One region of the Variovorax sp. GW821-FHT10B04 genome, then DNA from elsewhere that is predicted to be linked to it. Evidence: predicted binding sites of a transcription regulator. Region 1 holds the regulator's gene; the other holds the start of a gene.
What was found. The regulator FNR, encoded in region 1, switches genes on or off when oxygen is low (the NO sensors DNR and NnrR bind a similar motif). The targets are predictions, from matches to a motif close to TTGATNNNNATCAA.

Region 1 (15,383 bases):
CCGCACATGCGCGCGCTGAGCCATGTCGGCGTGCCCTACACCGCCGAGCAGATCGCCGGCGCCCAGGCCGAGGTGCAGGGCAAGACCGAGATGGATGCGCTGGTCGCCTATCTCCAGTCGCTCGGTCTCGCACTCAAGTAAGGAGCACGCCATGGACGTCACCACCCTTCGCATCGTGGCCACGCTGGCCTCGTTCGTCACCTTCATCGGCATCTGGGTCTGGGCCTGGTCGCGCCGCCGCGATCAGGCTTTCGAGGAAGCCGCCCAACTGCCGTTCGAGCAGGACTGAGGACCGGAAAAAGCCATGAACGATTTCATCAGCGACTTCTGGTCGAACTACGTGGCCTTTGCTGCGGTCGCGAGCATCCTGGCCTGCGGACTGCTGCTGTGGCTCACCGCCCGCGCCCGCACGCCGGCATCGGACGACAACACCACCGGCCATGTCTGGGACGAGGACCTGCGCGAGGCCAACAACCCGCTGCCGATGTGGTGGGTCGGGCTGTTCGTCATCACCATCCTGTTCGGGCTCGGCTACCTGTTCGCGTTCCCGGGCCTGGGCAGCCGGCAGGGCGAGCTCGGCTGGAGCGCGCGCGAGGAATATGCCGGCGAGGTGGCCAAGGCGAATGCCGAACTCGCGCCGATCTACGCGCGCTACGTCGCGATGCCGGCCGAGCAGGTTGCAGCCGATGCGGGCGCGATGGCGATCGGCGAGCGGCTGTTCCTGAACAACTGCGCCCAGTGCCACGGCTCCGATGCGCGCGGCAGCAAGGGCTTTCCGAACCTCACCGACGGCGACTGGCTGCACGGCGGAACGCCGGACAAGATCCAGGAGACCATCACGCTCGGCCGCATCGGCGTGATGCCGCCGATGGCCGAGGCCGTCGGCAACGCCGAAGACGTGAAGAACCTCGCCAACTACGTGCTGAGCCTGTCGGGCAGTGCGCACGACTCGGTGCGCGCCGGCCTGGGCAAGAGCAAGTTCACCGCCTGCGCGGCTTGCCATGGCATCGGCGGCGTGGGCAACCAGTCGATCGGTGCGCCCAACCTCAGCGACCGCATCTGGCTGCACGGCTACGGGCAGGACGCGATCATCTCGATCATCAACACCGGCAAGACCAACCAGATGCCGGCGCAGCAGGGCCGCCTGACCGAGGCGCAGATCCACGTGCTCGCGTCGTACGTCTGGGGGCTGTCGAACACGCCGGGCGCGGCGCGCTAGCGGGCGGGAGAGCCAGGCCATGCCGCCCAGCCAGAACCCCGCAACGACCGCACCGGCGCCGCGCCGCGTGATACCGATCGCCGTCGACGCGCGCGGCCACGGTGCCGGCGGGACCGCGCCCGCGGCCGAAAGCGCCGGCCTGTACGCCGCGCAGAAAAAGATCTATCCGCGCAGCATCGACGGCTTCTTCTCGCATTGGCGCTGGGCCATGGTGTTCCTCACGCAGCTCGTGTTCTACGGCATGCCGTGGCTCGAATGGGGCCAGCGCCAGATGGTGCTGTTCGACCTGGCCGCGCGCCGCTTCTACATCTTCGGGCTGGTGCTCTACCCGCAGGACCTGATCTATCTGACCGGCTTGCTGGTGATCGCGGCGCTGTCGCTGTTCCTGTTCACCGCCGTCGCGGGGCGGCTGTGGTGCGGCTATGCGTGCCCGCAGACGGTCTATACCGAGATCTTCCTGTGGATCGAGGAAAAGATCGAAGGCCAGCGCAGCGCACGCATCCGGCTCGACAAGGGCGCGATGTCCCTCGAAAAGTTGGTCAAGAAATGGTTCAAGCACCTGGTGTGGTTGTGCATTGCGCTGTGGACCGGCTTCACCTTCGTCGGCTACTTCACGCCGATCCGCGAGCTCGCCATGGCGTTTCTGCAGACGCAGATGGGCTCGTGGGAAGTGTTCTGGGCTTTCTTCTACGGCTTGGCGACCTATGGCAACGCGGGCTTCATGCGCGAGCAGGTTTGCAAGTACATGTGCCCCTATGCGCGCTTCCAGGGCGCGATGTTCGATCGCGACACGCTCGTCGTCAGCTACGACGCCGGCCGTGGCGAGGCGCGCGGTGCCCGCGGCAAACAGCACGACCGCAGCGGCCTGGGCGACTGCATCGACTGCACGCTGTGTGTGCAGGTCTGCCCGACCGGCATCGACATCCGCGAAGGCCAGCAGTACGAGTGCATCGGTTGCGGCCTTTGCGTGGACGCCTGCAACACCGTGATGGACAAGATGGCCTACCCGCGCGGCCTGATCCGCTATGCCACGCAGAACGGCATCGCCGCGCAGTGGTCGCCGCGCCAGGTGCTGGCGCGCGTGCTGCGTCCGCGCGTGCTCATCTATGCCAGCGTGCTGACGGCCCTGTGCATCGGTCTGCTGGCCAGCCTGGTCGTACGCACGCCGCTCAAGGTCGACGTGGTGCGGGACCGCGCATCGCTCTCGCGCATCGTCGAGGGCGGCATGCTGGAGAACGTGTACCGCCTGCAGGTGATGAATGCGACAGAGCGGCCGCAGCGCTACCGCATCTCGGTGCACGGCCTTGACGGTCTGACCGTCGCCGCCGGTGACCTGGCCGTGGTACAGCCGGCCGAATCGCGCTGGGTCGCGGTGCGGCTGCAATTGCCCTACGGCACCGCGCCGGCCGGCTCGCACACCGTGCACTTCGACGTGCAGGCGATCGATGGCGACGCCCGGGTGTCGGAGAAGGCCATCTTTCTCGTGCCTCGTTGAACTCGGAGAACAAGCCATGAACACCCTTGCATCGAACACGTCCACCGCCGCCGATACCGGCGAGGGCGTGCGACCCTGGTGGAAATTTCCCCTGGTCTGGATGGTGATCGCCGGCCCGGCCATCGTGGTGGTTGCCGGCTTCGCCACCCTCTGGCTGGCCATTCGCACACCCGACCCCGTGGTGGCTGACGACTACTACCGCCAGGGGCTGGAGATCAACAAGACGCTGGCCGCCGGCAAGACCTTGCTGCCCGCACAGACCGGCCGCAACCACGCGGCGACGCCGGGCAACGACCTGCCGTTGCTCCGGCGCTGAACCCCGACGCGGTGCCATGAAACGCCGAATCCGCCGCCTGGCCTGGATCCTCTGGCCTTCGTTCCTGCTGGCCTGCGTGGTCGAGATGCTGGTGTTCGCCTTGGTCGACCCGAGCGACGTGCATTGGCGCGGCGAACCGCTGCCGCTGTCGCGCCAGGGGCTCTACACGGCGAGCTTTTTTGTGTTCTGGGTGCTGGCGATGGGGTCGAGTGCGATGACGGCGTTGCTAGCTATGTCGCGGCGGGAGGTGAATGCGGTGGGAGGTGAGGGCGGGCTTCAGAGTGCTAAGGTTGATGACGGTTAGCTTGGCTACAGCTGCTTTAGACTGATCGCGGTCGTTCGCGGTTTGGGACTGGGGGACTGCTCTCGCCAAGAGCAGCAGTCGTCTCAGCTGGCCGGCGTGTCTACGGCCAGGTAGCGCTGTGCGGCCGCGTGGGGGACAGGTCTTCGATGACGGCACGCAGATGCGCAAAATGGGCGCAGCCCAGCCGCTGGACGTAGGCGCCATCCTCCGCAGTTGTTGTTCGCGGCGTCATGTCAGGCCTCAGTTCGGCCCGCCGACCTACCGGCCTGCGAACTGAGGCGTCAGGAGTTGGCTGCCTCGGTCTTACCATCGCAAGACGCCTGATCGCCCTCTTCAACCGAGCAGTTGCTGGGCCTTCTTGGTGGCACAGCTTTGGGATCAGCGGCGCAGGTCGCTAGCCCCTTTTTGCGTGGGCGCCACCTGTTGCCACAGTTCTACAAGTGCTAGTCGCAAGTCGCTAGTCAGAGACATGTGAGCCTGCACGCGGAGATATTGACGTTGCGATTCGACGTCATTCGCAACCCATGAAGCCTTCCTAGGTCGAACCCCACCAAGGGGCTTTGTTACGATTCGCTACCAGCGAACGAGCCTGCGGCAATCCGGTCTTGCGGCTCTGTTATCGCAGCAAGGTCCTCAAATGGCGGCGGCAAGAACAGACTACGGCGAGAACGAGCACAGCATCCTGTACGCAGAGACCTCCGGGTGCTGCCCGCTGTGCTCGAAGTCAATTCTTTTTCGCAAGCCGGGCTCAAGCAGGTTGAACAAAGGCTACGAAGTGGCTCATATCTACCCGCTGAATCCGACCCCGTCCCAAGTCACGGCTCTTATTGGCCGCGCCGTTCCTCAAGCTATCAATGCGCTCGAGAATGTCATTGCGCTTTGCCCCTCCTGCCACACGAAGTACGACAAGGACTTCAAGCTGGATGAGATGGACAAGCTTAGAAAAATCAAGGACGGCTTTCTCGTTGAGGCGCGCGCCAACGCAACGGTGGCCGACTACAAGATTCAGGAAGAGGTGTACGCAATCCTGGACAGCATTACTTCACTGAGCAGCATCGAGCTAGACATCCCTCCAGCTAGCTTCGACGCCACGACCGTGGACAAGAAGCTACGTACGGGGATGAGCCCTCTGCAAAGGCATGAGATCAAGACCAATGCCGTCACTTTCTATGTTCGCATCCGGGACCAGATCCGCATGTTGGAGCAGAGTGACCAAGTAGCCGTGCGCTTGCTGCAGAGCCAGATCAACACCTACTACTTGGCGATGCAGCAGCAAAACCCTGACAACAAGGACGCGGTCTTCAACTTCGTAGCGCAGTGGATCAGCGCTCGAACTGGCAGGCCACTTCTAGCCGCAAAGGTGCTGACGTCCTTCTTCGTCCAGAACTGTGAGGTCTTCGATGTTGGTCCCTAGCAAGTTCACACGACTTGAAGAGTCGACACTGTTCAAGATGCGGAAGGTCTTGATGGGCAAATCGCAGGGTGAGACCGTGCAGGACGTCTACCGCCGAACTCACGGCGTCTTTCAGGATGCGACGGAGTTCCTGCATGCGCTGGATGTGTTGTTCGTACTCGGCATGCTGACCATTGAAGTAGAGACAGGCTCGATTAGCTATGCTTAAAGAAATCCGCTGCGTTCACTTCAGTCATTCACCGATTAAATTCCGCCCTGGCTTGAACGTCATCCTTGGAGACGATGACGCCAAGAACTCCATTGGCAAATCCACGGTTCTCATGGTCATCGACTTCGTATTCGGAGGCTCGACCTTCGCAGAGAAGGACGATGCGGGGGCCATCCGTGAGCTTGGGCCGCATCGCTACGACTTTTCGTTCGAGTTCGGTTCCGAGCGGATGTGCTTTTCACGCGCGACCGATAGCCCTGACCTAGTGCATGAGTGCAATGAAGAGTATGAGGCACAGCGCGAGCTTGGAATCGACGAGTACAACAGGCTGCTGAAGCGCTTGTACGGGCTGGACGAGCTGGAGGGCACGTTCCGGTCCATCGTGAATCCGTTTTCGCGCATTTGGAAGAAAGGCGGGCTGAACCCAAGCCACCCGTTCGTGGGCGCAGACAAGGAACCAGTCGCGGCGGCCATCACCCGCCTGGTTGACCTATTTGGCCGCAGCCCTGATGTGGCACTAGAGCGCAAGACTTTGGACGGTCTGAAGAACCGCAAGAAGCTCATCAGCGACTCCATGACTGCGAGCATCATCCCGAAGATCACCAAGCCCCAGTACCTAGAGAACACCCGGTCAATCGAGTCCAACCAAGCTCAGATTGAGCAGTTGAAGAACGGGTTCAGCGGCGCCCTCAATGTCTATGAGTCGCTGTTCGACCAAGACTTGCAGAAGAAGCAGCAGCGCAAGCTTGAGCTTGGTAGCCATCGCATCGAACTTCAGACCAAGGTCCGCCGCCTTGAGCGGGAGATCTCGGGCATCACACCGCGCCTTGCGGCCAATATTGCGCTCGTCGCCGACTTCTTCCCGACGGTTGACGTGCAGCGCCTCGAACAGGTTGAGGCCTTCCACCAGAAAATTGGCAGCATCGTCAAGAAGGAATTGAAGGATGAGCTGGCTGCCACTGTCGAGGAAGAGCGCGCAGCAGCGTCTGAGCTGGCTCAAGTGGATGCTGCGATCCAGGCATCGCTGCAGTCGAAGGGCCTGCCTGACGACGTGTTCAATCGCGTTTTCGAACTGAAAGGCGCCGTCGACAAGGCAGCCGCCGAAAACTATCACTTCGAGAGCAAGGTCAACATCGACGCTGCTGTCAAAGGCTCAAACGATCGCCTAGAAGACATCTATGCAGGAATCTTCTTGGCCATCGAAAGCCAAGTGAACGGCAAGCTCAGGTCGTTCAACAAGGTGGTCTACGGCCCGTCGCGGGTCGCCTCAGAACTCCGCATTAGGAATGCTGGGTCTTATCTCTTCACCTCACCAGACGACACCGGCACTGGCAAGTCCTTCGCAGGCCTGGTGGGGTTTGACCTGGCGATGCTGTCGCTCACCAAGTTGCCGATGGCGCTTCACGACTCGGTCATCTACAAGAACATCGAGGTGCCAGCGACGGCGCGCATTTTGCGCATCCTGGCAGCCATGCAGTCGAAGCAGATTTTTCTGTCGTTCGATGAGGCGAAGAAGTTTGGGCCGGAAGTGGAGCAGCTGTTAAAGCGCTTCACAGTCTTGAAACTCGCTCACGACGACCTGCTGTACACCAAGGATTGGCGCACTCGAAAGTAGTCGCTTTTCGGGCGCTGGTTGGGTCTTCCGTTTGCCGAGCATCGCGTCGGCTGACGTGAGCATGTCGCACTGACTTAGCAGCGGCCGCTGGCTCGCCAAAAAGCCAGCGACTCCAGACAGCCTTCTGCTACCACCCGATCAATTTCGGCTTTGGGCACATTGCTGACAGCCCACACGGCAGAGCGATCGTCAGCGACCGCTGCAAAGCAGCGCATTAGCCCGCTCAGCCCACCCCCCTCAACAAGCCGGCGAATTCACAAGACGCCGCAGCGCCTCCGCATCCACGATCCGCACGTGTCTTTGCTGCACCTCCGCAATCCCGTCCTCGACGAACTTCGACAGCGTGCGGCTCACCGTCTCAAGCTTGAGCCCGAGATAACTGCCGATCTCTTCGCGCGTCATCCGCAGCACGAGTTCGGACGCCGAGAAGCCGCGCGCATGCAGGCGCTGCACCAGGTTCAGCAGGAAGGCCGCCAAGCGTTCCTCGGCACGCATGCTGCCCAGCAGCAGCATCACGCCATGCTCGCGCACGATCTCGCGGCTCATGATCTGGTGCACGTGGCGCTGCAGCGCCGTCACCTCGCGCGACAGCTCCTCGATGCGCTCGAACGGCATCACGCAGACTTCGGCGTCTTCGAGCGCGACGGCGTCGCAGGTGTGGCGGTCGTTCACGATGCCGTCCAGCCCGATGATCTCGCCCGCCATCTGGAAGCCGGTGACCTGGTCGCGGCCGTCCTCGGTCGTCACGCGGGTCTTGAAGACGCCCGTGCGGATCGCGAACAGCGACGTGAAGCGTTCGCCGTTGTGGAACAGCGCCTCGCGCCGCTTGACCTTGCGCCGGGTCGCGACGATCTCGTCGATGCGCTCGAGCTCCGAGGCGTTCAGCCCGACGGGCATGCACAGCTCGCGAAGGTTGCAGTTGGAACAGGCGATCTTGATGGTTTCGGGTGTCATGGCGCAGGCGGTGTCGGCCGGCCGCCTGTCTCGGCAGCGCGGTCGGTGTGAGTCCCTTTTGCCGGATTGTCGGCAGGCGGTCCCGCAGGCGGATTGATCCACGTCAAGGGAGAGGGCGGCCGTTGGCGGCACAGTGCCTGCATGCCGATTTCCGTCCTTGCCGATCCCGCTGCGCCCATGGCTGGCGCTTCTGGCACTTCTGCCGTTTCTGCTTCCACCGCCATCACCGCGACGCCGGTCCTGACGCCCGACACCCTGCGCCGCTTCGATGTGGCCGGGCCACGCTACACGTCCTATCCGACGGCGGACCGCTTCGTCGAGGCCTTTGGCGCCGACGACTACGGGCAGGCGCTGCGGCAGCGCGCGGCCGGCGCACGCGGCGGTGCGATGCCGCTGTCGTTGTACGTCCACATCCCGTTCTGCGAATCGCTCTGCTATTTCTGCGCCTGCAACAAGATCGTGACGCGGCACCACGAGCGCGCCGACGAGTACCTCGACCACCTGGAGCGCGAGATCGCACTGCAGGTGGCACAGCTTGGCCGAGGCGCCGTCGTCAGCCAGCTGCACCTGGGCGGCGGCACGCCGACCTTTCTCGACGACGCTGCACTGCGGCGCTTGATGGCCATGCTGCGCGCGGCCTTCACGCTGGTGCCGGGCGGCGAGTACGCGGTCGAGGTCGACCCGCGCACCATCGACCAGAAGCGGCTCGCCGAACTGGCGTCGCTGGGCTTCAACCGGCTCAGCTTCGGTGTGCAGGACTTCGACCCGGCCGTGCAGAAGGCGGTGCACCGCATCCAGCCCGCGCAGCAGGTGTTCGACCTGGTCGCCGCCGCGCGCCGGCTCGGCTTCGGCTCGCTCAACGTCGACCTGATCTACGGCCTGCCGCGGCAGAACGCCGCGTCCTTCGACCAGACGCTGGCGCAGATCTGCACGCTGCGCCCCGATCGCATCGCGCTCTATGCCTATGCGCACCTGCCCGAGCGCTTCAAGCCGCAGCGGCGCATCCATGGCGACGAGCTGCCCGACGCGGCGACGAAGATCGAGATGCTGTCGCGCTCGATCGCGGCGCTCACGGCGGCCGGCTATGTCTACATCGGCATGGACCATTTCGCGCTGCCCGACGACCCGCTCGCGATCGCCAAGCGCCAAGGACGGCTGCACCGCAACTTCCAGGGCTACAGCACGCAGCCGGACTGCGACCTGGTGGCGCTCGGCGTGTCGGCGATCGGCCGTGTCGGTGCGACCTACAGCCAGAACGCGAAGACGCTGGAGGAGTACTACGACCTGATCGGCCAGGGCCGCCTGCCGGTGGTGCGCGGCCTGGCGCTGTCGCGCGACGACGTGCTGCGGCGCTCGGTGATCATGGCGCTGATGTGCCAGGGCCGGGTCGACTTCGAGTCGATCGAACTCGCGCACCTGATCGATTTCCGGCGCTACTTCGAAGCCGAGCTGGCGGCACTCGCACCGCTGGAGGCGACGGGCCTGGTCGTGCTGGATGCGCGCGGCGTGCAGGTCACTGCCACCGGCTGGTTCTTCGTGCGCGGCATCGCGATGGTGTTTGACCGCTACCTGCAGGCCGATCGCAACCGCACGCGCTTCTCGCGAATCATCTAGGGCGCGCGATGCAGACCGCGCTGGCCGGCACCGCACTGCTGATGGGCCTGGCCGGCGGCCCGCACTGCGTCGCGATGTGCGGCGCGGCCTGCGCGGGCGCAGTGCGGCTCGCACGTGCGCGTCTGCCCGGCGGCGGCATCGCGACCACGCTGGCGTCGCCGGCGGCCATGGCCGTTCCCGGGAACGGTGCGGCCACCATGGCGCTGCACGCAGGCCGGATGCTCGGCTATGCGGCCGGCGGTGCCATGGCCGCGGCGACGGTGCAGGGCCTGGGGTTCGCCAGTGCGCATGTGGCGGCACTGCGTCCGCTGTGGGTGCTGCTGCACGTCTTCGTGTTCGCCTGGGGCGCGGTGCTGGCGATCATGGGGCGACAGCCCTTGTGGGCGCATCAGGTCGGTCGTCGGGTCGGCGAATGGCTGCGCCCTTTGGCCGGCTCGCTGCGCGGCGTGTTCGCCGCCGGCGTGCTCTGGCTGGCGATGCCCTGCGGTCTGCTCTATTCGGCACTGATGCTGGCTTCGCTGGGCAATGGACCCTGGCAGGGCGCCGTCGTCATGGCGGCGTTCGCTGCGGGCACCTCCGTGTCGCTGGTGGCGGCGCCGTGGCTCTGGCAGCGCCTGCGCTGGCGGCTCGACGTCGCGCGCCAGGCCTGGGGCACGCGCATCGCCGGTGCGTTGCTGGCGGGCGTTGCGCTGCAGGCGATCTGGATGGATGTGTGGCGGCAGGTCGCGCTGTGGTGCGCCTGAACTTCACTGCGGGGCGCCGAGTGTTGAGCGCGGCTGGACGCCCGGCTCGGAAGGGGCCTCGTACACGAGCAGGTCGCCAGGCTGGCACTGGAGGTAGTTGCAGATCTTCTCGAGCGTGTCGAAGCGCACGCCCTTGACCTTGCCCTGCTTGAGCAGCGACATGTTGGCTTCGGTGATGCCGACGTGCTCGGCCAGGTCCTTCGAGCGGACCTTGCGGCGCGCGAGCATCACGTCGAGCTGGACGACGATCGTCATCGCGGGCCTCGGCTAGAGAAACGCGGCATTTTCTTCGGCCAGCAACTGGCCTTGCCGGAGTACGCCGCTCATCAGCCACAGCACCATCGCGCACAGCAGCACGAGGGCGTGTGCGACGCCGCCTCCGACGACCACCGCACGCGCGCCCACGGCGTTCTCCCAGGTCAGCGAGACCGACAGCAAGGGCACCGCGGCGAAGGCGGCCAGGGCCGTGCAGGCGATCAGCACGGCCAGGCGGCGCATGCAGCGCGCGGCATGCGCCGTGAAGGCCTGGCCCTGCGCCAGGTCGGCCAGGCATTCGCGCGCCCGCCACAAGGTCCATGACATGAGCAGGACGGGCACGGCGCTGACCAGCGCGCCGATGGCGCGTTGCCCGTCATGCAGCGGGCTCCGGATGTCGCCGATGCCGAGGTTCGCGAGGGCCAGCAGGCTGTCGGTGGGCGCCCAGGCCCAGTAGAGCGGCACCAGCACCGGCATGACGAGCGCCAGGACAAGGCAGATCGCCGCAAGTGCCATGCAGAGCTTGCCGAAGTGCTCAGGTTGGTGCGCAGGAATGTCCGCGGATGCCGCGGGGACAACGGTGTGGGTGGACAACTCAGCTCCTTGGCGTTAAAAATATCTGTAAAACAATAATTTATTGTTGAATGGCAGATATCTTAAACCACCCAAAGGAGTGATGCATGCGTCCGTTGTCTTTGTTGCGTGGGGCTTCGAGCCTCTGGATCTGTGCGCTGTTGGCGGGCTGTTCCGGCGTTCCCCTGGGGTCCGTTCCGCGCCTCTTGGCGTTGCGAACCGAATTGCTGGTCGCCGATCCGGCGGAGATCATGCTGGCCGTCGAGATCGATGAGCGGCTGGTGCTGGCGAAGGGCGGCGTGCCGACGCTGGATGTCGATGTCCGTCCTGAAGAGCCGGGCGCATTCGAGCCGATTCATCGTGCGGTACCCATGCGGCTGAAGGCCGTCGGAACGCTGCCACCGGAACTGCCGCGCGCAGGCCCTGGACGGCATTGGCTGGTCTACGACTTCGCTCCCGAATCGCAGAAGGAATTTGCTTCTCTTCAGGCCAGGATCAAGCAGATCCGCAGCGATCGCCAAGGCAGGACGGGCGGCTCGCTGAGCGTCGCCGTCACGCAGGACGGACTCGCGCCGAGCGAATCGAAACTGGGCCGTACGCTGTGGCAGAGCTGGCTGCGAACCTCCGCCAAGACGGGCTTCTTCGAGTTCTGGACGGGCTCGCTCGACGACTTGAAGGCGGCCCGCGAGCGCAAGTGAAAGCGCCAACAGAAACGGCCCCGAGCCGCTGGTGCTGAGGGCCGTCGATCGGCTATGCCGGAATAGGTGTCTGCAGTGTGGTGCGCCGGACCCGCATCCTGAACCAGGGTTCAGGTGGGCGAGGGCAGCAAGGCTTCGGGTTCATCTGACGCGAGATGATCACGCCCGCCAAGCGATGTACCAAGCCCGGCTCCGGAGAGCATTGGAACAAGGAAATATTAAGCCCGACGCGCACTGCAGACGAGGGCAATTCTAAGCGCCCAACGCTCTGGCGGCGCGGATCGTCAGAGCAAATGACCATCGCCCGCAAGGGCTTGGTCGAGACGGCGGATCAGGTCGGCCGCGCGAGCTTCGTCCGCAGTGGTGTCGGCCAGCGGCGCAATGGCTTGCGGCGCTTCGGGCGGTGTTGCTGCGGCAGCGGCTGCGGCCTCCGCCGTGGTGGCCAGCTGCACGCCCAGGTCGAAGGCCAGGTTGAGCGACGCGAGCACCGCGATGCGGTCGCGTGCGCGGACCTTGCCTGCGTCGCGGATGCGGCACATGGCCACGTCGACGCGCTCCACCGCTTCTCGCAACTGCGCTTCGCCCCCTTCGGGGCAGCCGAGCAGATAGCTCTGATCCATGATCTGGACCTCGATCTGTTTCATGGTGCGGCAGCGTCCTGGGTGGGTTCGGCCGGCAGGCGTTCGAGCAGTGCGTCGACCCGGCTGCGTGCCGCGCCGAGGCGGGCGCGCAGCGCGTCGCGCTCGCGCGTGAGCGCCTCGACCTGCTGCTGCAGCAACGCGTTGGTGCGTTGCACTTCCTCGTGTCGCAGGAGCAGTCGTTCCACGCGCTCGGCGATCTGGTCGATGGGGCTCGGTGCGGACATGCTCGGGATTGTAGATTCCACGAGGCGGGTTGCTCTCTGTTTCAAATAGAATCCGCCGCGTTGGTGCTCGCCGCGCGGTTCACGCGTTGCAGTTCAACGGGAAGCAGGAGCCGACGCCCACCGGGCCGACGCCAGCCTGCGCTGCCCCCGCAACGGTCAAGCAGACGGCATTTCGCGATGCCGCTTTCATCACTCAGCCACTGGACGCCCTGAAACAGGCTTCTGGGAAGGCGGTGAAGGTCGCTCTGCCAGCCCGGATACCGGCCAACGAGGAGGCCGCACGCATGCCTGCATGCACTGCGGTCGTGATGCCCATACGTCCGGCGGGGAAGCCGGGCAGGGTTCTTGTTTCGAGTTCGCTCCCATGACACATTGCATTTCTCCCGCAGGCGCACGCCTGTCTGCTCGCGCGCGCCTGGCCGCACTCCCGCTTCCTCTCTCGCTCGCACTGGCTGCTGCGTTTCCGGCCTTCCCGGCCTTCGCCCAGAACGCCGCCGAACCGGCGCTCGCCGAAACCGTCGTGACCGCCACGCGCGTGGCGCAGCCGCTGTCGGACCTGGTGGCCGACGTCTCCATCGTCGACCGCGAGACCATCGAGCGCAGCGGCGCGACCGGCGTGGCCGATCTTCTCGCGCGCCAGCCCGGCGTCGAGATCGTGCGCAACGGCGGCATCGGCAATTCCAGCAGCGTGTTCATCCGCGGTGCGGAGTCGCGCTTCACGGCCGTCTACATCGACGGCGTGCGCATCGACTCGCAATCGACCGGCGGCGCCGCCTGGGAAGCCATCCCGCTGGCGCAGATCGACCGCATCGAAGTGCTGCGCGGCCCGGCTGCGGCGGTCTATGGCTCGGACGCCATCGGCGGCGTGATCCAGCTGTTCACCAAGAAGGGCGAAGGCCCGGCGACGCCCTACGCGGGCGTGGGCTTCGGCAGCCACAACCTGCGGCACACCGAAGCCGGCGTGAGCGGCTCGGCCGGTGTGGGCGGCGCCTTCGACTACTCGCTCGGCGTGGCGCACGACGAGAGCGACGGCTACAACATCCAGCCGCTGGACAAACGCACGCCATCGCGTGACGGCTACACCAGCCCCGACAAGGACGGCTACCGCACGACCTCGGGCAATGCACGCCTGGGCTTCCGGATCAACGATTCGCAGCGCGTGGAAGCCACCGTGCTCTACAACGACCTGCGCTCGCAGTACGACGCTGCCAAGTTCGGCAGCGCGCCGGCCACGTACCCCGACGACCTCAACAGCAGCACGCTGCGCACGGTCGGCGCGGCATGGATCGCGAAGTGGAACGAGATCTACAGCACCCGCGTGCAGGTGACCGACAGCAAGACGACCTACCAGACGCTGCCGTCGTTCTACCGGACCGAAACGCAGCTGCGCGGCTACCTGTTCCAGAACGAATTCCGCTTCGGCCCGCACCTGGTGACGGCCTCGCTCGAGCGCCGCGAGGACGACCTCGAGAACGCGGCGACCTCGTCCGCCGCACTGCTGGCGCGCGACCGTTCGCAGAACGCCGGCGCGATCGGCTACAGCTTCGTGCAAGGGCCGCATTCGATCCAGTTGCACGCGCGCCATGACGACGACAGCGAGTTCGGCGGCAAGAACACCGGCAGCGCGGCCTACGGCTTCGCGATCACGCCGCAGTGGCGTGCCACCGTGTCGGCCGGCACCGCCTTCCGCGTGCCGACGCTGTACCAGCGCTTCAGCGAATACGGCGTGGCCAGCCTGAAGCCCGAAGAGAGCCGCAACGTGGAAGCGGGCCTGAAGTACACGCAGGGTTCGAGTTCGGCCGGCGTGGTGGTCTACCGCAACCGCGTGACCAACCTGATCACCTACGACAGCACCGCGGTCGGCTGCGTGTCGCTCTACGGCTGCTACGCCAACACGGCACGCGCCGAGTACGAGGGCGTGACGCTGTCGGCCGACCAGCGCATCGGCGCGGTGTCGCTGCGCGCATCGGCCGACTTCCAGGACCCGCGCGATCTGGTGACCGGCAACCAGCTGGCACGCCGCTCGCGCCGCCATGCGACCTTCGGTGCGGACTGGCAGGTCGCCGGCTGGACGCTGGGCGCCGAGCTGCAGACCTCCGCCAAGCGCTACGACGACGCGGCCAACACGCGCGTGCTGGGCGGCTACACGCTGCTCAACCTGGTGGCCAGCACGCAGATCACGCGTGACCTGAGCCTGCTGGCGCGTCTCGACAACGCCGGCGACAAGGACTACATGCTGGCGCGCGGCTACGCCACCGGTGGCCGCACCGGCTACCTCGGCCTCAAGTGGACGCCGCAATAAGCCGTCGCGAAGCCTCCGCCGCGGGCGCGACCTGCGCCGCCGTGCTCGTGGCCGCACCGGCCTCGGGCCAGGGCAAGACCACGGTGTCGGCCGCGCTCGCGCGGCTGCATGCGCGCCAGGGTCGCACCGTGCGCGCCTTCAAGTGCGGGCCCGACTTTCTCGATCCGCACTGGCTGGCGCTGGCCACCGGCGCGCCGGTGCATTCGCTCGACCTCTGGATGACCGGCGAGGCCGACTGCCGTGCGCGCCTGCAGGCCGCGGCGGCCTCGGCCGATCTGCTGATCGTCGAAGGCGTGATGGGCCTGTTCGACGGAACGCCCAGCGCCGCCGACCTGGCCGAGCGCTTCGGGCTGCCGGTGATCGCCGTGATCGACGCGCAGGCCATGGCCGGCACCTTCGGCGCGCTGGCGTTCGGCCTGCAGCACTTCCGCCCCTGCCTGCCCTGGGCCGGCGTGCTGGCCAACCGCGTGGCCGGCGAGCGCCATGCCGGCATGCTGCAGGCCGCATTGCGCGAGCCTGCGCAGTGGCTCGGCGGCCTGCCGCGCAGTGCGGACTTCGCGCTGCCCGAACGTCACCTGGGCCTGGTCGGCGCAGGCGAGATCGATGACCCGATGGCGCGGCTCGATGCCGCCGCAGATGCGCTGGCCGCGACGCCGCTGGGCCAATTGCCGCTCGACCGGCTGCCGCGATGGTCGCCGCCGGTCGCGGTGTCGACCGAAGCAGCGCTCGATGCCATGGCCGATGCACGGCCGCCCGCGCCGCTGCTGGCCGGCCGCACGATCGCCATTGCGCGCGACGCCGCGTTCTC
Region 2 (15,383 bases), on a different contig from region 1:
ATGCCCTACCAGGACGGTCCGAACGAACGATTCGTTTGGGGCGCGACGGCCGGAATGCTGCGCAACCTGTACCGTTTTCTGAGCGCTTGATGCGCGCCTCCCGCGCGGCGGGGCCGGGTACCGAATCGCTATCATCGACCGATGAGCTTTTTTGCCATTCTGTGCGCGCTGCTGATCGAGCAGGCGAGGCCGCTGGCGCACCACAATCCGGCCTACGCGGCGATGCTCGGCTGGACGCGCTGGACCAGCCGTAACTTCGATGCAGGCAAGTCGCATCACGGCTGGGTTGCGTGGGGGCTCTCGGTGTTTGCACCTACGTTGATGGCCATTGGCGTGCATTGGCTGCTGGCGCTCACGCTCGGCCTTCCGTTCGCAGTGCTCTGGAGCATTGCCGTGCTGTACGTCACGCTGGGCTTCCGGCAGTTCAGCCATCACTTCACTGGCATCCGCGATGCATTGGATGAAGGGGACGAAGCGCTGGCCCGATCGCTGCTGGCGCACTGGAAGCATGCAGATGCCGCAAACCTGCCGCGCAGTGAAATCGTTCGCCATGTGATCGAGCATTCCGTCATTGCCGCGCACCGCCATGTCTTCGGCGTGCTTGCATGGTTCTCCATCCTGGCGGCGCTGGGCCTCGGGCCCGCGGGCGCAGTTTTCTACCGCATGAGCGAATTCGTCGCCCGATATTGGGCCTACAAGGAGGGTGCCGCGGTCCAGCCCTCCAGCGCGTGGGTGCGCCATGCAGCCGAACGTGCCTGGAGGGTGATCGACTGGTTGCCTGCACGTATCACGGCCCTCGGCTTTGCCGTTGTCGGCAGTTTCGAGGATGCGATCGACTGCTGGCGCAATGATGCCAAGCGCTTCCCGAATGCCAATGACGGCGTGATTCTGGCTGCCACCTCCGGGGCGGTGAACGTGCGGTTGGGCGGCGGTCTATTGCGACCGGTACCTGCAGGCGAACCCTATTCGAATACGCTGTCGGGCGACCCGCTGCTCGAAGGCCCCAGTCAGTCCGGCAGCACGCCGGGTCGTGAGCCCGAGCCGGCTCATCTGCGCAGCGTGGTCGGCCTGGTCTGGCGCTCGGTCGTGATGTGGATGGTGCTGCTCGCGCTTTTGACGCTCGCGCGTCTGCTGGGTTGAACGTCGTGGCATCGGTACCTGCTTTCTGGAGCCCTCGCGTCGCGGCGCTCGAGCCCTACGTGCCCGGCGAACAACCGCGCATTGCCAACCTCGTCAAGCTCAACACCAACGAGAACCCGTATCCGCCGTCACCGCGGGCAGTCGATGCCATCAGGCAGGCGGCCGGCGATGGGTTGGCCTTGTATCCCGATCCGGAGTCGCTCGCGTTGCGCGATGCCTTCGCGTCCCGACACGGCCTGACCAGCGCCGAGGTGTTTGTTGGCAATGGCTCGGACGAAGTGCTCGCGCACGCGTTCTTCGCTTTTTTCCAGCAGGCGCAGCCGCTGCTGTTCCCCGATATCACCTACAGCTTCTACCGGGTCTACGCGCTGCTGTATGGCATCGATTGCGAGTTGCAGCCGGTCGACGAGGCGTTGCGCATCGACTTTGGGGCGCTGGCGTTACGCGCTGCCCAGGGCTGTGCCGGCATCGTGATCGCAAATCCGAACGCGCCAACCGGCATAGGTGTTCCGCTGACGCAGATCGAGGCACTGCTGCGCGCCTGTCCGGACCGTGTGGTGCTGGTGGACGAAGCCTATGTGGATTTCGGTGCCCAGAGTGCGCTGTCGTTGATCGAGCGCCATCCGAACCTTCTGGTGGTACAGACGCTTTCCAAGTCACGGTCATTGGCCGGCCTGCGGGTCGGATTTGCCTGCGGGCAGCCGCATCTGATCGAGGCGCTTTCGCGGGTCAAGAACAGCTTCAATTCCTATCCGCTCGATCGCCTGGCCGAAGTGGGTGCCGTTGCGGCTCTCGACGACGAGGAATGGTTCACCAAGACCCGCGATGCCGTGGTCGACACGCGTGAAGGACTCGTTCTGCAACTCGAGGACCTGGGCTTCGAATTGCTACCTTCGCAGGCGAACTTCGTGTTCGCACGCCATCCGGAGTTGGACGCCGCCGAATTGGCGGCCGCCTTGCGTGAGCGCGCGGTGCTCGTGCGGCACTTTCGTCAGCCGCGCATCTCGCAATACCTGCGCATCAGCATTGGCACGCGCGACCAGTGCGGCACGCTCGTGGCGGCATTGCAGGCGATCCTGCTGGCGCGTCAGTAGCGCGCGGCGTGCAGCCGCTTCACCAGTCTCAGTAGCGGCTCTGGCTCAATTCGGCGAAGAGCTCGCCATAGATGCGATAACGGGTCGCGCTGATCGCACCTGGGTGCGTCGGCGTTTCGACCTGCGCGATCACGCCGCAGCCCGGTTCATGCAGGTGAGTGCAGTTGTAGAACTTGCAGTCGCTCGCGTGTTCGGCGATGTCCGGCATCAGGTGCGCGAGTTGCATGGGTTCGATGTGGTGCAGTCCGAATTCCTGGAAGCCTGGTGAGTCGATCAGCGCCGTCTTTCTGTCGGCGTCCACCCAGTAGAAGGTCGTGCTGGTCGTCGTGTGCTTGCCGGAATTGAGTGCCTGCGAAATCTCGCCCGTCAGTGCGCTGGCGCCGGGCACCAGCAGGTTGATCAGCGTGCTTTTGCCGGCGCCCGAGGGGCCGAGAACCAGCGTGGTCTTGCCGTCCAGCAGCTTCAGCAGCGCAGCCCGATCCACCTCACCCGATGCGGTGAGCGACAGCGGCAGCACGCCGTGATGCATTCGCCGATAGGGTGCGAGCCGGCTCCAGGCACGTTCGAAGGGCACGACCAGATCGCTCTTGTTGAGCGCAATGATCGGTGTGATGCGTTCCGCCTGCGCCGCGATCAGCGCGCGTGCCAATTGATGCTCGGAAAACTCCGGCTCGGCGGCGATCAGGATCAATACGTGATCCAGGTTGGCGGCGAAGGACTTGGTGCGGATCTCGTCCTGTCGGTAGAAGAGATTCCGGCGTTCGACGACTTGCTCGATCGTGCCTTCGTCCTCGGTGGCCTGCCACTTCACGCGGTCGCCCACGACTGCCTGGCTCTTCTTGCCACGAGGATGGCAGATCAGCCGTTCGCCGCTCGGCGTCTCGACCATGCAATGTCGCCCGTGGCTGGCCACGACGAGCCCATCGTGGAGTGCCGATGCCGCCGTCCCAGCGGCGCCACGGGACTTAGCCAACAGCGGTGCCTCTGTGCGTCATGCGGTGGCCAGCAGCGCGTTGGCCTGGGCTGCGCATTCGAGGTCGGTGCGCGAAATGCCGCTCACGTCGTGCGTGTTGAAGCGCACGACGCAGCGGTTGTAATGGACGCTCAGATCCGGATGGTGGTCCTGGCGATGCGCAATCAAGGCGAGCGCGTTCACGAACGCGATGGTCTCGAAGTAATTGGCGAAGGTGAAGGTCTTCTCGATGGCCACGTTGGCATCGTCGCCGGTGAGGGTCCAGCCGTCGAGCCGCGCGAGGCCGCTGACGATTTCCGTGGCGCTGAGCGCGCGGCGGGTTTCGGTCTTCCAGTCTTTGATCGTGAACATGCTTGTCATGGCGAATCGTCGTCGTCAGGTCGTCGACATCCGCGCGAGACGCTCGGAAGCCGGTGGATGGGAATAGTAGAACTGAACAAACACAGGATCGGGCGTGAGCGTCGACGCGTTGTCCTGATAGAGCTTCAGCAATGCCGCCGACAGAGCGGCGCCACTGGTCTGGGCGACTGCATAGGCATCGGCCTCGAATTCGTGCTTGCGCGACAGCGATGCGGGCAGCGGTGCCACGAAAAATCCGAACACCGGTACCGCACTCATGAAGAGCAGCAGGGCGAGTGCGTCGTTGGGTGCACCCATGTTCGGCTGCACGCCCAGCCCGGTGTAGAACCAGGCCTGCATGGACAGCCAACCCAGCAGCGCAAAACCTGCAAGGCTTAGCGCAAACATCGCAATCATGCGCTTGAGGATGTGGCGGTGCTTGAAGTGCCCGAGCTCGTGCGCCAGCACGGCTTCGACCTCACCCGCCGTCAGCTGGCGCAGCAGCGTGTCGTAGAACACCACACGCTTGCTCGCGCCAAAGCCCGTGAAATAGGCGTTGGCATGTGCACTGCGCTTGCTGCCGTCCATCACGAACAATCCCTTGGCGGCGAAGCCGCAGCGCTGCATCAGGGCGGTCACGCGTGTTTTCAGCCCGGCATCGTCGAGCGGCTTGAACTTGTTGAACAGCGGTGCGATGAAGGTCGGGTACACCATCATCAACAGCAGGTTGAAGCCCATCCACACGGCCCACGCCCAGAACCACCAGAGCGTGCCCGCCGCGCCCATGAGCCAGAGAATCAAGGCGGCGATCGGCAGTCCGATGAGGGCGCCGACCAGCGTGCCCTTGAGCATGTCTGCGAGCCAGAGCCCGAACGTCATCTTGTTGAAGCCGAAACGCTCTTCCAGGCGGAAGGTTTGCCACAGCGTGAATGGCAGGTCGAGGATGCCGCCGATCAGGGCGAAGCCCGCCAGCAGCGCGAGCTGTTGCACCAGGCCGCCACCGAGCCATCCGAGCAGCGCCTTGTTCAGCAGATCGAGTCCGCCGAGCAGCGTCCAGCCGAGCAGGACGGCGGTGCCGAATGCCATCTCGATCAGACCGAAGCGGAGCTTGGCGACCGTGTAGTCGGCCGCCTTCTGATGCGCCGCCAGCGTGATGACCTGCGCGAAGGCCGCCGGAACGGCGTCGCGGTGCCGCGCCACGTGCCGGATCTGGCGCGACGCGAGCCAGAACTTCACGAACAGGCCGAGCAGCAGCGCGGCGGCAAAGAGGGAGGTGAAGAGCAGGGAGTCGGACATCGGGCGCGAGTTTAGCCCTGCCGTCAACGCCGCGCGGCAACCCGGCCGGGGCTGAGGCCATCGACGACAATCGGCACATGTCCGAATCCATCGAATCTTCTGTCCCCGCCACGCTCAAGAAGAGCGACCTGAACCTCGTCTGGCTCGATTGCGAGATGAGCGGCCTCGATCCCGAGAAAGAGCGCTTGCTCGAGATCGCGGTGGTCATCACCGGCCCCGACCTCACGCCGCGCATCGACGGCCCCGTGCTCGTGATCCACCAGAGCGACGAAGTGCTCGACGGCATGGACGCCTGGAACAAGGGCACGCACGGCCGAAGCGGACTGATCGACAAGGTCAAGGCGTCGACCCTCGACGAGGCCGCGGCGGAAAAATTGCTGCTGGAATTCATCTCGCGCTATATCCCGAAGCAGGGATCGCCGATGTGCGGCAACACGATCGGGCAGGACCGGCGTTTCCTGGTGAAGTACATGCCCAAGCTCGAAGCGTACTTCCACTATCGCAATCTCGACGTCAGCACGCTGAAGGAGCTCGCCAAGCGCTGGAAGCCGGCGGCCTACAGCAGCTTCAAGAAGCAGCAGGCGCACACCGCGCTGGCGGACGTCCATGAGTCGATCGAAGAGCTTGCCCACTACCGTTCGACATTTCTTCGCCTCGAAGATTAGGTAAAAACCCCAGGACGTGCAATAATTGAGGGCTCGCTGCAAAACGCAGCGTTCCTTGCATCTCCCTATCTTGCACACCGCGCCCGACGAAACGGGCCGCAGCCAAGGCGAAAGCGCCGGATTCATCCGGACAGTCTTGCTGAATGTCGTTGGATGGTTGATGTTTTTAACCACCCGACGGGGCGCCGCCAACGGCAGCGCTCGCGTATGAGACTATCTCTATGACCGACGCTTATGAAGCGCAGGGCGATTTCGCGCCTGTGCAATCCGATGAATTCGCCGTGGCCGGCGATTCCTTTGCCACCATCGACGCACCTGCAGCCGAACTGCAAGATGCCGCCGAGGAGGCTCCCAAGTTGCCGAACGGCTTTGTGCGCCTGGGCCTCGCTGCCGAGCTGGTGGCCGCTGTAGCCGATCTTGGCTTCGAACAGCCGACGACCGTGCAAGACAAGGTCATCCCGTTGGCCCTCGGTAGCACTGAAGAGGGCGATGCCCGCTTCATCGACCTGATGGTGTCCAGCCAGACCGGTAGCGGCAAGACAGCGGCTTTCCTGCTGCCCGTGCTGCACACTTTGCTCAAGCAGGAAGCCGAAGCCGAGGCAATCGCCAAGGCCGAGTTCCAGCGCCTGTCCGCCGAAGCCGCAGCCCGTGGGGAAGCGCCTCCCAAGAAGGCCAAGCGCAAGGATCCGACCAATGCGCGCAACTTCAAGGCGGCCACGCCTGGCGCCCTGATCCTGTGCCCGACGCGCGAACTCGCGCAGCAGGTGGCGCACGACGCCATCGACCTCGTGCGCCATTGCCGTGGCCTGCGCGTTGCCAGCGTGGTGGGCGGCATGCCCTACCAGTTGCAGATCGCGAAGCTGCAGAACGCCAATCTCGTGGTCGCCACGCCAGGCCGTTTGCTCGACCTTCAGCGCTCGATGCAGATCAAGCTGGATCAGGTCCAGTTCCTCGTCGTCGACGAGGCCGACCGGATGCTCGACCTCGGCTTCTCCGACGATCTGGCTGAAGTCAATCAACTGACCATCGGCCGCAAGCAGACCATGATGTTCAGCGCGACCTTCGCGCCGCGCATCCAGCAGCTCGCCACGCGCGTGATGCGTCAGCCGCAGAAGGTGCAGATCGATTCGCCTCAGGAAAAGCACGCAAACATCAAGCAGGTGCTGTTCTGGGCGGACAACACCCAGCACAAGCGCAAGATGCTTGATCACTGGCTGCGTGACACGACGATCAATCAGGCCATCGTGTTCGCCAGCACGCAGGTCGAATGCGACGGCCTCGCCAATGACCTGCAACAGGACGGTTTCAGCGCCGTCGCGCTGCACGGCGCGCTCAGCCAGGGCCTGCGCAACCGCCGCCTGATGGCGCTGCGCCAAGGCCAGGTGCAGATCCTGGTGGCAACCGACGTGGCTGCGCGCGGCATCGACGTGCCGACCATCACCCACGTCTTCAACTTCGGCCTGCCGATGAAGGCCGAGGACTATACGCACCGCATCGGCCGTACCGGCCGTGCTGGCCGCGACGGTATCGCTGTGACCTTTGCTGAGTTCCGCGATCGTCGCAAGATCATGGACATCGAGCATTACAGCCACCAGCAGTTCAAGTCCGAAACCATTCCGGGTCTCGAGCCGCAACAGCGCATGCCGCAATCGCGTCCGCAAGGCGACTTCGGTGGTCGCGGCCGTGGAGAGGGTCACTCGCGTGACCGCAAATTCGGCGGCGGTGCCGGCCATCGCGGCGGCAATGCAGGTGGTTACGGCGGTGGTCCGAGCAACTATGCGGGTGCCAGCGGCTTCAACGATCGCGCAGCGCGTGCGCCGGCGGGTGCAGGCCCTCGCCCGGGTGGTCATGGCGGCGGTTTTGGTGGTCGCGACGATGCAGGCGGTGCGGGTGGCTACGGTCGCAAGCCGGGCTGGGGCGAGGGTGCGCCGCGCGGTGCATCGGCTGGTGCCGGCGCAGGTCGTGGCGATGGTTTCGCTCCTCGCGGCAACGCGGGTGGCGGCAAGGTGTTCGTTCCTCGCGATGCACAGAAGCGTGCATTCAAGCCGTCGCGCTGAGATCAGATTCCGTGCGGTAGATGCCGCATGAAAAAGCCCGCCTTCTGTGATGGAAGAGCGGGCTTTTTTTTGTGCGGTGTGAGCTCAACGCGGATGCAGCGATCCGAGCAGGAGGATGGCTCCGCCGTCGACATCGGCGGCCCCTGCGGGGATCGACAGGCAAAGCAACGCTGCAGAAGCCAGCGAGGCGGCAATGGTGATGAAGAAGCGGTTCATGGCAGCTATTGTGGAAAGTCGGCGCTTCGCAACGTGTAGGTGCCCATCGAATGAGTGCGAACGCTTTTGCGCGGCGGCGGCCTCGGGAAATTGCCTCGCTGGATGGATGGTGGTGGGCTGGTCAGCCGCTGCGCATTGAACGCCCGCGCCGCAGCTTCCAAAAGGCGCGTGCGAAGAGCTTGTTCAAGTCCTGAAATGAGAAAACCCCGTAAGCCGCTGATCTTTCGAATCAACAACCTACGAGGTTTCTTTGTTGGTGGTGGGCCCTGAGTGACTCGAACACTCGACCTACGGATTAAGAGTCCGCTGCTCTACCAACTGAGCTAAGAGCCCCTGTGGAACAGTTTGATTACCGTTCCCAGTCAATCCCGCTATTATAGCCATGAATTCTGGCATTTGGCAAACGCCAGTCACATTTCGTGGACATGGCGTGTAAACGTCGTCTGCCTGACGATGGAGGATATCCGGGCGGAGATCACCGGCGAAGAAAAGGCTCCAGCGGCCTGCCGTGGAGCCTCAAGTCGGAATCGTGGTGGAGAGGATGAGGATCGAACTCACGACCTCCGCATTGCGAACGCGGCGCTCTCCCAGCTGAGCTACCCCCCCACAGAAAGAAATTCTAGCGAGACGATGGCGATCTGTCTCGCACCAGCGCCACGCCTTTCACATCAGCAGATGCTCACCTGCGTTGTCGCCGCCGAGCGTCACGTAGTTGACCTTGCGGATGTCCATCAGCGCCTTGCCGCCCGCGTAGCTGATCGAGCTCTGCACGTCCTGCTCCATCTCGATCAGCGTGTCGGCGAGCTTCCCCTTGATCGGCTCCAGGATGCGCTTGCCCTCGACATGCTTGTATTCGCCCTTGTTGAAGTCGCTGGCCGAGCCGTAATACTCCTTGAAGAGCGTGCCATCGACTTCGACCGTTTGGCCCGGAGATTCCTCATGACCCGCGAACAGCGAGCCGATCATGACCATCGAGGCGCCGAAGCGGATGCTCTTGGCGATATCACCGTGGTCGCGGATGCCGCCGTCGGCAATGATCGGCTTGGTCGCGACCCGCGCGCACCACTTGAGCGCGCTCAGCTGCCAGCCGCCGGTGCCGAAGCCCGTCTTGAGCTTGGTGATGCACACCTTGCCCGGGCCGATGCCGACCTTGGTGGCGTCCGCGCCCCAGTTCTCGAGGTCGATCACGGCCTCCGGCGTACCGACGTTGCCGGCGATCACGAACGACTTCGGCAGCTTCTGCTTCAGGTAGCCGATCATGTTCTTCACGCTGTCGGCATGGCCGTGTGCGATATCGATCGTGATGTATTCCGGTGTGAGGCCTTCTGCGGCCAGTTGGTCGACGGTGTCGTAGTCGGGCTTCTTCACGCCCAGCGAAATGGAGGCGAACACGCCCGCGGCATGCATGTCCCGTACGAACTTCAGGTTGTCGAGATCGAAGCGGTGCATCACGTAGAAATAGCCGTTCTTCGCGAGCCATAGGCTGATTCGCTCGTCCACCACCGTCTTCATGTTGGCGGGGACGACGGGCAGGCGGAAGCTGCGGCCGCCGAGTGTGACGCTGGCGTCGCACTCGGAACGGCTCTCCACGCGGCACTTGCGCGGAAGCAGCAGGATGTTGTCGTAATCGAATATCTGCATGGAAGACCAAGCTCCTGTTGACGAAGTGCGCCAGGGAGCAATTTCCGCTGGCGTGGGCGCTTGGTCCGGTCCCGGCCTGATCGCAGCGCCGCAGAATGCGGGCGCAAAAAAACCGGGAGCCAAGAAACTTGGGCCCGGTGATTGATTTTAGAGAGGGCGTGGCGTCTGCAAGCGGCAAATTCGGTATAGACCTTATTCGCGGGACAGCTTCCAGGCGCGATCCCCCGGAGGGCAGATCAGAAACGATAGCCCACGCCCACGCCGATCAGCCATGGATCGACCTTGACGGTCGACAGCTTCGTGCCGCCCAGGCTCACGTCCGTGCGGATCTGCACCTTCTTCACGTCGAAGTTGAGGAAGACGTTCTTCGCCACGGCGAAATCGACGCCCGCGCCCACCGCGAGCCCGAAGCTGTTGTGGTCAAGATCCAGCCGGCCGACGGTCGGCACGTTCAGGTTCACCGAACTGATGCGCGTGTAGTTCACGCCAGCGCCGACGTAGGGGCGGATCTGCGCATCGGGTGCGAAGTGGTATTGCAGCATCAGCGACGGCGGCAGGTGCTTGAAGCTGCCGATCGCCACGGGGCCGCCCAGCGCGCTCTGCTCGACGGTCACCGTCTGCTTCTGGGGCACGGTCAGCACGAGTTCGGTTGCGATGTTGGGCGTGAAGAAATAGGTGATGTCGACCTCGGGAATTGTCTTGTCGTTCACCGTGATCGCATCTGCCGGGATCGCCAGCGCACCGATGGCATCGGAATGATTGGCCGGGTCTATCCGCACGGCACGGGCGCGCACCAGCCAGTTGCCCTGTGCTTCCTGGGCTTGTGCGGGCAGGGCGATCAGAGCGCCGAGGGAGGCGCCCAGAAGTGTGCCGATCAGTGTGCGTGTGAGCTTCGTGTTCATGGTTCTTTCTCTCCAGTGGTGGCCGGCACGCGGGGCCGGCAGCTGGGATCAGTGTCGGCAGGCATCGCCATGCGTGTCTTGATCTGCCGCAAGACCCGGCCTCCGGTGTGCAGGTGCGATGGCCGTGTGCACGGACCTTGATGCAGGTCATCCATGGAAGACGCTGGCGCCGAAAGAATGCGCAGCAACGCAGCCCGCCGTCGTGACTGCCGTTCCAAGGAAACTTCATGATTCGCCGCCATACCGCCGCCCTTGCCGCCCTTGCCGCCTTCGCCGTCTCGGCCCTCGTCTCCATGCCCGTGCTCGCTGCCGACTGCAGCGCGGAGATCGAAGGCAACGACGCCATGCAGTTCAACAAGACCGCCATCGAGATCGGCAAGGGCTGCAAGGATTTCACGCTGAAGCTCAAGCATGCCGGCAAGCTGCCGAAGCAGGCGATGGGTCACAACTGGGTGCTGGCCAAGGCGGCCGACGTTCAGGCCATCGCCGCCGACGGCATTGCTGCCGGCGCTGCCCAGAATTACGTCAAGCCGGGTGACGCCCGCGTGATCGCGCACACCAAGCTGGTGGGTGGTGGCGAGAGCGACAGCGTGACATTTCCGGTGGCCCAGCTCGATTCGGCCGGCAGCTACAGCTTCTTCTGCTCGTTCCCCGGCCATTCGTCGTTGATGAAGGGCACATTGAAGCTCGTGAAGTAGATCGGCAGCGGCGCGTCGGACCCCGGCTTCCTACAATGGTCGGATGTCCCTTTTCGGCCCGCACGACGCTTCCCCTGGCGCCTCTTCTCCCGGCGCTGCCGCAGCGTCGCCGCTGTTGCAGAACCTCAATCCCGAGCAGCTTGCTGCCGTCACGCTGCCCGAAGGCAATGCGCTGATCCTCGCCGGCGCGGGTTCGGGCAAGACGCGGGTGCTCACCACCCGCATTGCCTGGCTCATGCAGACCGGCCGTGTGTCGCCGGGCGGCATCCTGGCCGTCACTTTCACGAACAAGGCTGCCAAGGAGATGACCGCGCGGCTCACCGCGATGCTGCCGGTCAACGTGCGTGGCATGTGGATCGGCACCTTCCATGGTCTGTGCAACCGGCTGCTGCGCGCGCACTGGAAAGTGGCCAATCTGCCGTCGACCTTCCAGATCCTCGACACGCAGGACCAGCTGTCCGCCATCAAGCGGCTGATGAAGCAGTACCAGGTCGACGACGAGCGCTTTCCTGCCAAGCAGACGCAATGGTTCATCGCCGGCGCCAAGGAAGACGGGCTGCGGCCCGGCGACGTCGAGACCCGCAGCGAAGACGACCGCAAGAAGGTCGAGCTCTACCGGCTGTACGAGGAGCAATGCCAGCGCGAGGGCGTGGTCGACTTCGGCGAACTGATGCTGCGCAGCTACGAACTGCTGCGCGATAACGATGCGGTACGCGAACACTACCAGCGGCGCTTTCGCCACATCCTGATCGACGAGTTCCAGGACACCAACAAGCTGCAGTACGCCTGGATCAAGATACTCTCGGGCCAGGTGGTGGACGGTCGCTTCGTGCCGGGCGCGCACAACAGCGTGATCGCGGTCGGCGACGACGACCAGAGCATCTATGCCTTCCGCGGCGCGCGCGTGGGCAACATGACGGACTTCGTGCGCGAGTTCAACGTGCAGCACCAGATCAAGCTGGAGCAGAACTACCGCAGCTTCAGCAACATCCTCGACTCGGCCAACGCGCTGATCAGCCACAACACCCGGCGCCTCGGCAAGAACCTGCGCACCGAGCAGGGTCCGGGCGAGCCGGTGCGCGTGTACGAGTCGACCAGCGACTTCGCCGAAGCGCAATGGATGGTCGAGGAGATGCGCCAGCTGGTGCGCGAAGGCATCGCGCGCAAGGAAATCGCAGTGCTCTACCGCAGCAATGCGCAGAGCCGGGTGATCGAGACGGCGCTGTTCAATGCGGCCGTGCCGTACCGCGTGTATGGCGGCCTGCGCTTCTTCGAGCGCGCCGAAATCAAGCACGCACTGGCCTATCTGCGACTGCTCGAGAACAAGGACGACGACACCAGTTTCCTGCGCGTCGTGAATTTCCCGCCGCGTGGCATCGGTGCGCGCAGCATCGAGGTGCTGCAGGACACGGCGCGGGTGGCCGGCCATTCGCTGCATGACGCGGTGAGTGCGGTCGGCGGCAAGGCGGGTGCCAACCTGTCGGCTTTCGTCGCCAAGATCGACGTGCTGCGCGAGCAGACCGTGGGCATCTCGCTGCGCGAAATCATCGAGCTGGTGCTCGACCACAGCGGCCTGATCGAGCATTACAAGGCCGATCGCGAAGGCGCGGACCGCATCGAAAACCTGGAAGAACTGGTGAACGCGGCCGAGAGCTTCGTCACGCAGGAAGGCTTCGGCCGCGACGCGGTCGCGCTGCCGATCGACGAACTGCGCCAGTCGCCGGCCAGCCAGGGCCTCGATCCGAATCTGCCGGTGGTCGATGAGCCGCTCGCACCCGACGCGGAGACCGGCGAGACGCTGAGCCCGCTGGCCGCCTTCCTGACGCACGCCGCGCTGGAGTCCGGTGACAACCAGGCGCAGGCCGGCCAGGACGCGGTGCAACTGATGACCGTGCATGCCGCCAAGGGCCTGGAGTTCGACTGCGTGTTCATCACCGGCATGGAGGAGGGGCTGTTCCCGCACGAGAACTCCATGACCGACCACGATGGCCTCGAGGAAGAGCGCCGGCTGATGTACGTGGCGATCACGCGTGCGCGCCAGCGGCTCTACATGAGCCATTCGCAGACCCGCATGCTGCATGGCCAGACGCGCTACAACCTCAAGAGCCGCTTCTATGAAGAGTTGCCTGAAGGCGCGCTGAAGTGGTTGACGCCGAAGAACGCCGGTTTTGCGCCGTCCGCCTTCGGTTACGGCGGGGGCTACGCGACGTCGGGCCGCGGCCAGGCCGGTGGGGGCGGCTTCAGCCGCGATGCGTTCGCCAGCCCGCCGGTGCCACCGCAGAAGGCCGCACCCTCACACGGCCTGCGCTCGGGCATGCAGGTGTTCCACAACAAGTTCGGTGAAGGGACCGTCACCGCCCTTGAAGGCTCCGGCGACGACGCGCGCGCGCAGGTCAATTTCCCGCGTCACGGCGTGAAGTGGTTGGCACTGTCCGTCGCCAAACTGACACCCGTCTGATCGATTCCGACGAGACTGGATCAAGGCCAGGAACACCACGGATCTGGCTCTGCCAGTCCGTCGGTGTTGCCCCCGGTAGGGGGGGGGTGAAGCGACACGAAGTGCGCGAAGCCTGGGGGCGAGCCCACTCTCTGGGCGAGCCTACTCTTTGAAGCTGTCCCTGAAGGTGCCCCAGGTGCTGGTGAAGAACATCGCCGCCATCACCAGCGCACCGCCCAGCATCACTGCGCCGCCGGCTGCCGTGGCGCCGTCGCCCATGCCGATCGCGCCGACCGCCACCAGCAGCGTCGCGCCGATGCTCAGCACCAGCCCTGCGCCGACGAAGACGCCGAACCAGGCCAGTCCGAACATCGTCATCGCACCGAAATTCCTGAAGCAGGCGACGAAGCTGAAGAACAGGCTCTTGGCGGGTGGCACGCGGTGCCAGTGCACCAGCGCCGGTGCGTGCCAGAACGCGAGCGACAGCGGCAGATACAACGCCATCGCGATCCACAGCGCCACCTGGAATTCGGTCTTCTCCGCCACCTCGCGGCTCAGCGCGCCGCCCAGCAGGTAGATGCGCGCGAACTCGCCACCGTCGGCGATGGCCGAAATCGCCATCACCAGCAGAAACAGCCCCGCGTACAGCGCGCCGAGCACCGTCATCGGCCGCACGTCGGCGCGCACTGCCTGAAGCGCGGCGCGGAACACCGTGCCTGCGGCCGGCTTCTCGGGGCTGCTCGCATGCGCCGCCGCAGCCATCAAGCCGAGCGTCATGGTCGGCAGCAGCATCAGCGCGAGCACCGCACCGATGAAGGGAATCTGCGAGGCGATGGAAACCAGCGCCATGAAGAAAAAGAAGAGCGAGACGAAGGCCAACGGCTGGCGCAGGAAGGTCTTGAGTCCGCTGCGGACCCAGGTCACGCCGGTACGGGCCGGCACAAGGTTGAGTTTCATCAGTTCAGTTCAGGCCGCCACCGGCTCGGGAATGTCCGCAGGCACCAATGGCGAGCGCACGCGCTCGCGCAGCACGCGTTCGAAATGGGTCGGATCGTGCGGCTTCAGCATGCTGGCCTCGCGCGGCAGATGGAAATCCCACAGCCGGGAAATCCAGAAACGCAGCGCGGCAGCGCGCAGCATGGACGGAAACAGCGCGCGCTCCGCAGCCGTCAACGGACGGACCGCGAGGTATGCGTTGACCAGGGCCGCGGTTCGTTCCGCGTCCTGCCGACCGCTCGGCAGATCGACGGCCCAGTCGTTCAGGCACACGGCGAGATCGAAGAGCCAGCTGTCGGTGCCGGCGAAGTAGAAGTCGAAGATTCCGCTCAGGCGTGGCGGGCCGTCGCCAGCGAAGAACATCGCGTTGTCCCGGAACAGATCCGCGTGGACCGGTCCGCGCGGCAGTGCCGCGAAGGTCGACGATCCGGCGACGTGGTTCTGGTGGGCGAGTTCCGTGCGCAGCAGCGCGGATTGGGCTTCGTCGAGGTAGGGCAGCACCACGGGGGCGGTGTCGTTCCACCAGGCCAGGCCCCGCAGATTGGGCTGGCTGCGCGAAAAGTCGCGGCCCGCGAGATGCATCCGCGCCAAGGTGCCGCCCAGCTCCGCGCAATGCGCCGTCGACGGCGCCAGCTCGCTCTTGCCGCTGAGCCGCTGGACCACGGCGGCCGGCTTGCCCGCGACCGTATGCAGCAGCTCGCACGGCGCACCGGGTGCGTCGCCGAATGCGTTGTCCGGCGCAGGGCGAACGCTTGGGTCGGCGAACGGTTCGGGCACGGGAATGCCGTGGCCGGCCAGATGCTTCATCAGGCAAAGGTAGTACGGCAACTGTTCGGCGCCCAGGCGCTCGAACAGCGTCAGCACGAACTCGCCCTTGTCGGTGGTCGCGAAATAGTTGGTGTTCTCGATGCCGCCTTCGATACCGCGCA

Region 2: a site for FNR is predicted at 10,461-10,474, ahead of azu (azurin). Genes of this name have one in related genera too.

Annotation. Positions count from the first base shown of each region.
Region 1 covers NZ_JBWKNQ010000012.1:98,785-114,167, forward strand. Annotated here, with positions in the region: gene ccoO (cytochrome-c oxidase, cbb3-type subunit II) at 1-141, shown strand, start outside; gene AC07PZ_RS25110 (cbb3-type cytochrome oxidase subunit 3) at 152-289, shown strand; gene ccoP (cytochrome-c oxidase, cbb3-type subunit III) at 305-1,219, shown strand; gene ccoG (cytochrome c oxidase accessory protein CcoG) at 1,239-2,714, shown strand; gene AC07PZ_RS25125 (FixH family protein) at 2,731-3,030, shown strand; gene AC07PZ_RS25130 (hypothetical protein) at 3,047-3,334, shown strand; gene AC07PZ_RS25135 (ABC-three component system protein) at 3,972-4,748, shown strand; gene AC07PZ_RS25140 (ABC-three component system middle component 7) at 4,801-4,956, shown strand; gene AC07PZ_RS25145 (DUF2326 domain-containing protein) at 4,949-6,571, shown strand; gene fnr (fumarate/nitrate reduction transcriptional regulator Fnr) at 6,809-7,525, opposite strand; gene hemN (oxygen-independent coproporphyrinogen III oxidase) at 7,703-9,139, shown strand; gene AC07PZ_RS25160 (sulfite exporter TauE/SafE family protein) at 9,148-9,882, shown strand; gene AC07PZ_RS25165 (helix-turn-helix domain-containing protein) at 9,886-10,137, opposite strand; gene AC07PZ_RS25170 (DUF2975 domain-containing protein) at 10,150-10,731, opposite strand; gene AC07PZ_RS25175 (hypothetical protein) at 10,818-11,408, shown strand; gene AC07PZ_RS25180 (cell division protein ZapA) at 11,693-12,052, opposite strand; gene AC07PZ_RS25185 (DUF904 domain-containing protein) at 12,049-12,273, opposite strand; cobalamin riboswitch at 12,318-12,556, shown strand; gene AC07PZ_RS25190 (TonB-dependent receptor domain-containing protein) at 12,638-14,575, shown strand; gene AC07PZ_RS25195 (cobyrinic acid a,c-diamide synthase CobB) at 14,560-15,383, shown strand, end outside.
Region 2 covers NZ_JBWKNQ010000003.1:487,265-502,647, reverse strand. Annotated here, with positions in the region: gene AC07PZ_RS10560 (CoA pyrophosphatase) at 1-90, shown strand, start outside; gene AC07PZ_RS10555 (CobD/CbiB family protein) at 142-1,140, shown strand; gene hisC (histidinol-phosphate transaminase) at 1,146-2,234, shown strand; gene rsgA (ribosome small subunit-dependent GTPase A) at 2,263-3,123, opposite strand; gene AC07PZ_RS10540 (4a-hydroxytetrahydrobiopterin dehydratase) at 3,226-3,567, opposite strand; gene AC07PZ_RS10535 (M48 family metallopeptidase) at 3,583-4,842, opposite strand; gene orn (oligoribonuclease) at 4,920-5,507, shown strand; gene AC07PZ_RS10525 (DEAD/DEAH box helicase) at 5,729-7,564, shown strand; gene AC07PZ_RS10520 (hypothetical protein) at 7,649-7,780, opposite strand; tRNA gene AC07PZ_RS10515 (tRNA-Lys) at 8,038-8,113, opposite strand; tRNA gene AC07PZ_RS10510 (tRNA-Ala) at 8,311-8,386, opposite strand; gene AC07PZ_RS10505 (GMP reductase) at 8,444-9,421, opposite strand; gene AC07PZ_RS10500 (OmpW/AlkL family protein) at 9,658-10,323, opposite strand; gene azu (azurin) at 10,551-11,021, shown strand; gene AC07PZ_RS10490 (UvrD-helicase domain-containing protein) at 11,065-13,479, shown strand; gene AC07PZ_RS10485 (BPSS1780 family membrane protein) at 13,621-14,415, opposite strand; gene AC07PZ_RS10480 (homoserine kinase) at 14,425-15,383, opposite strand, start outside.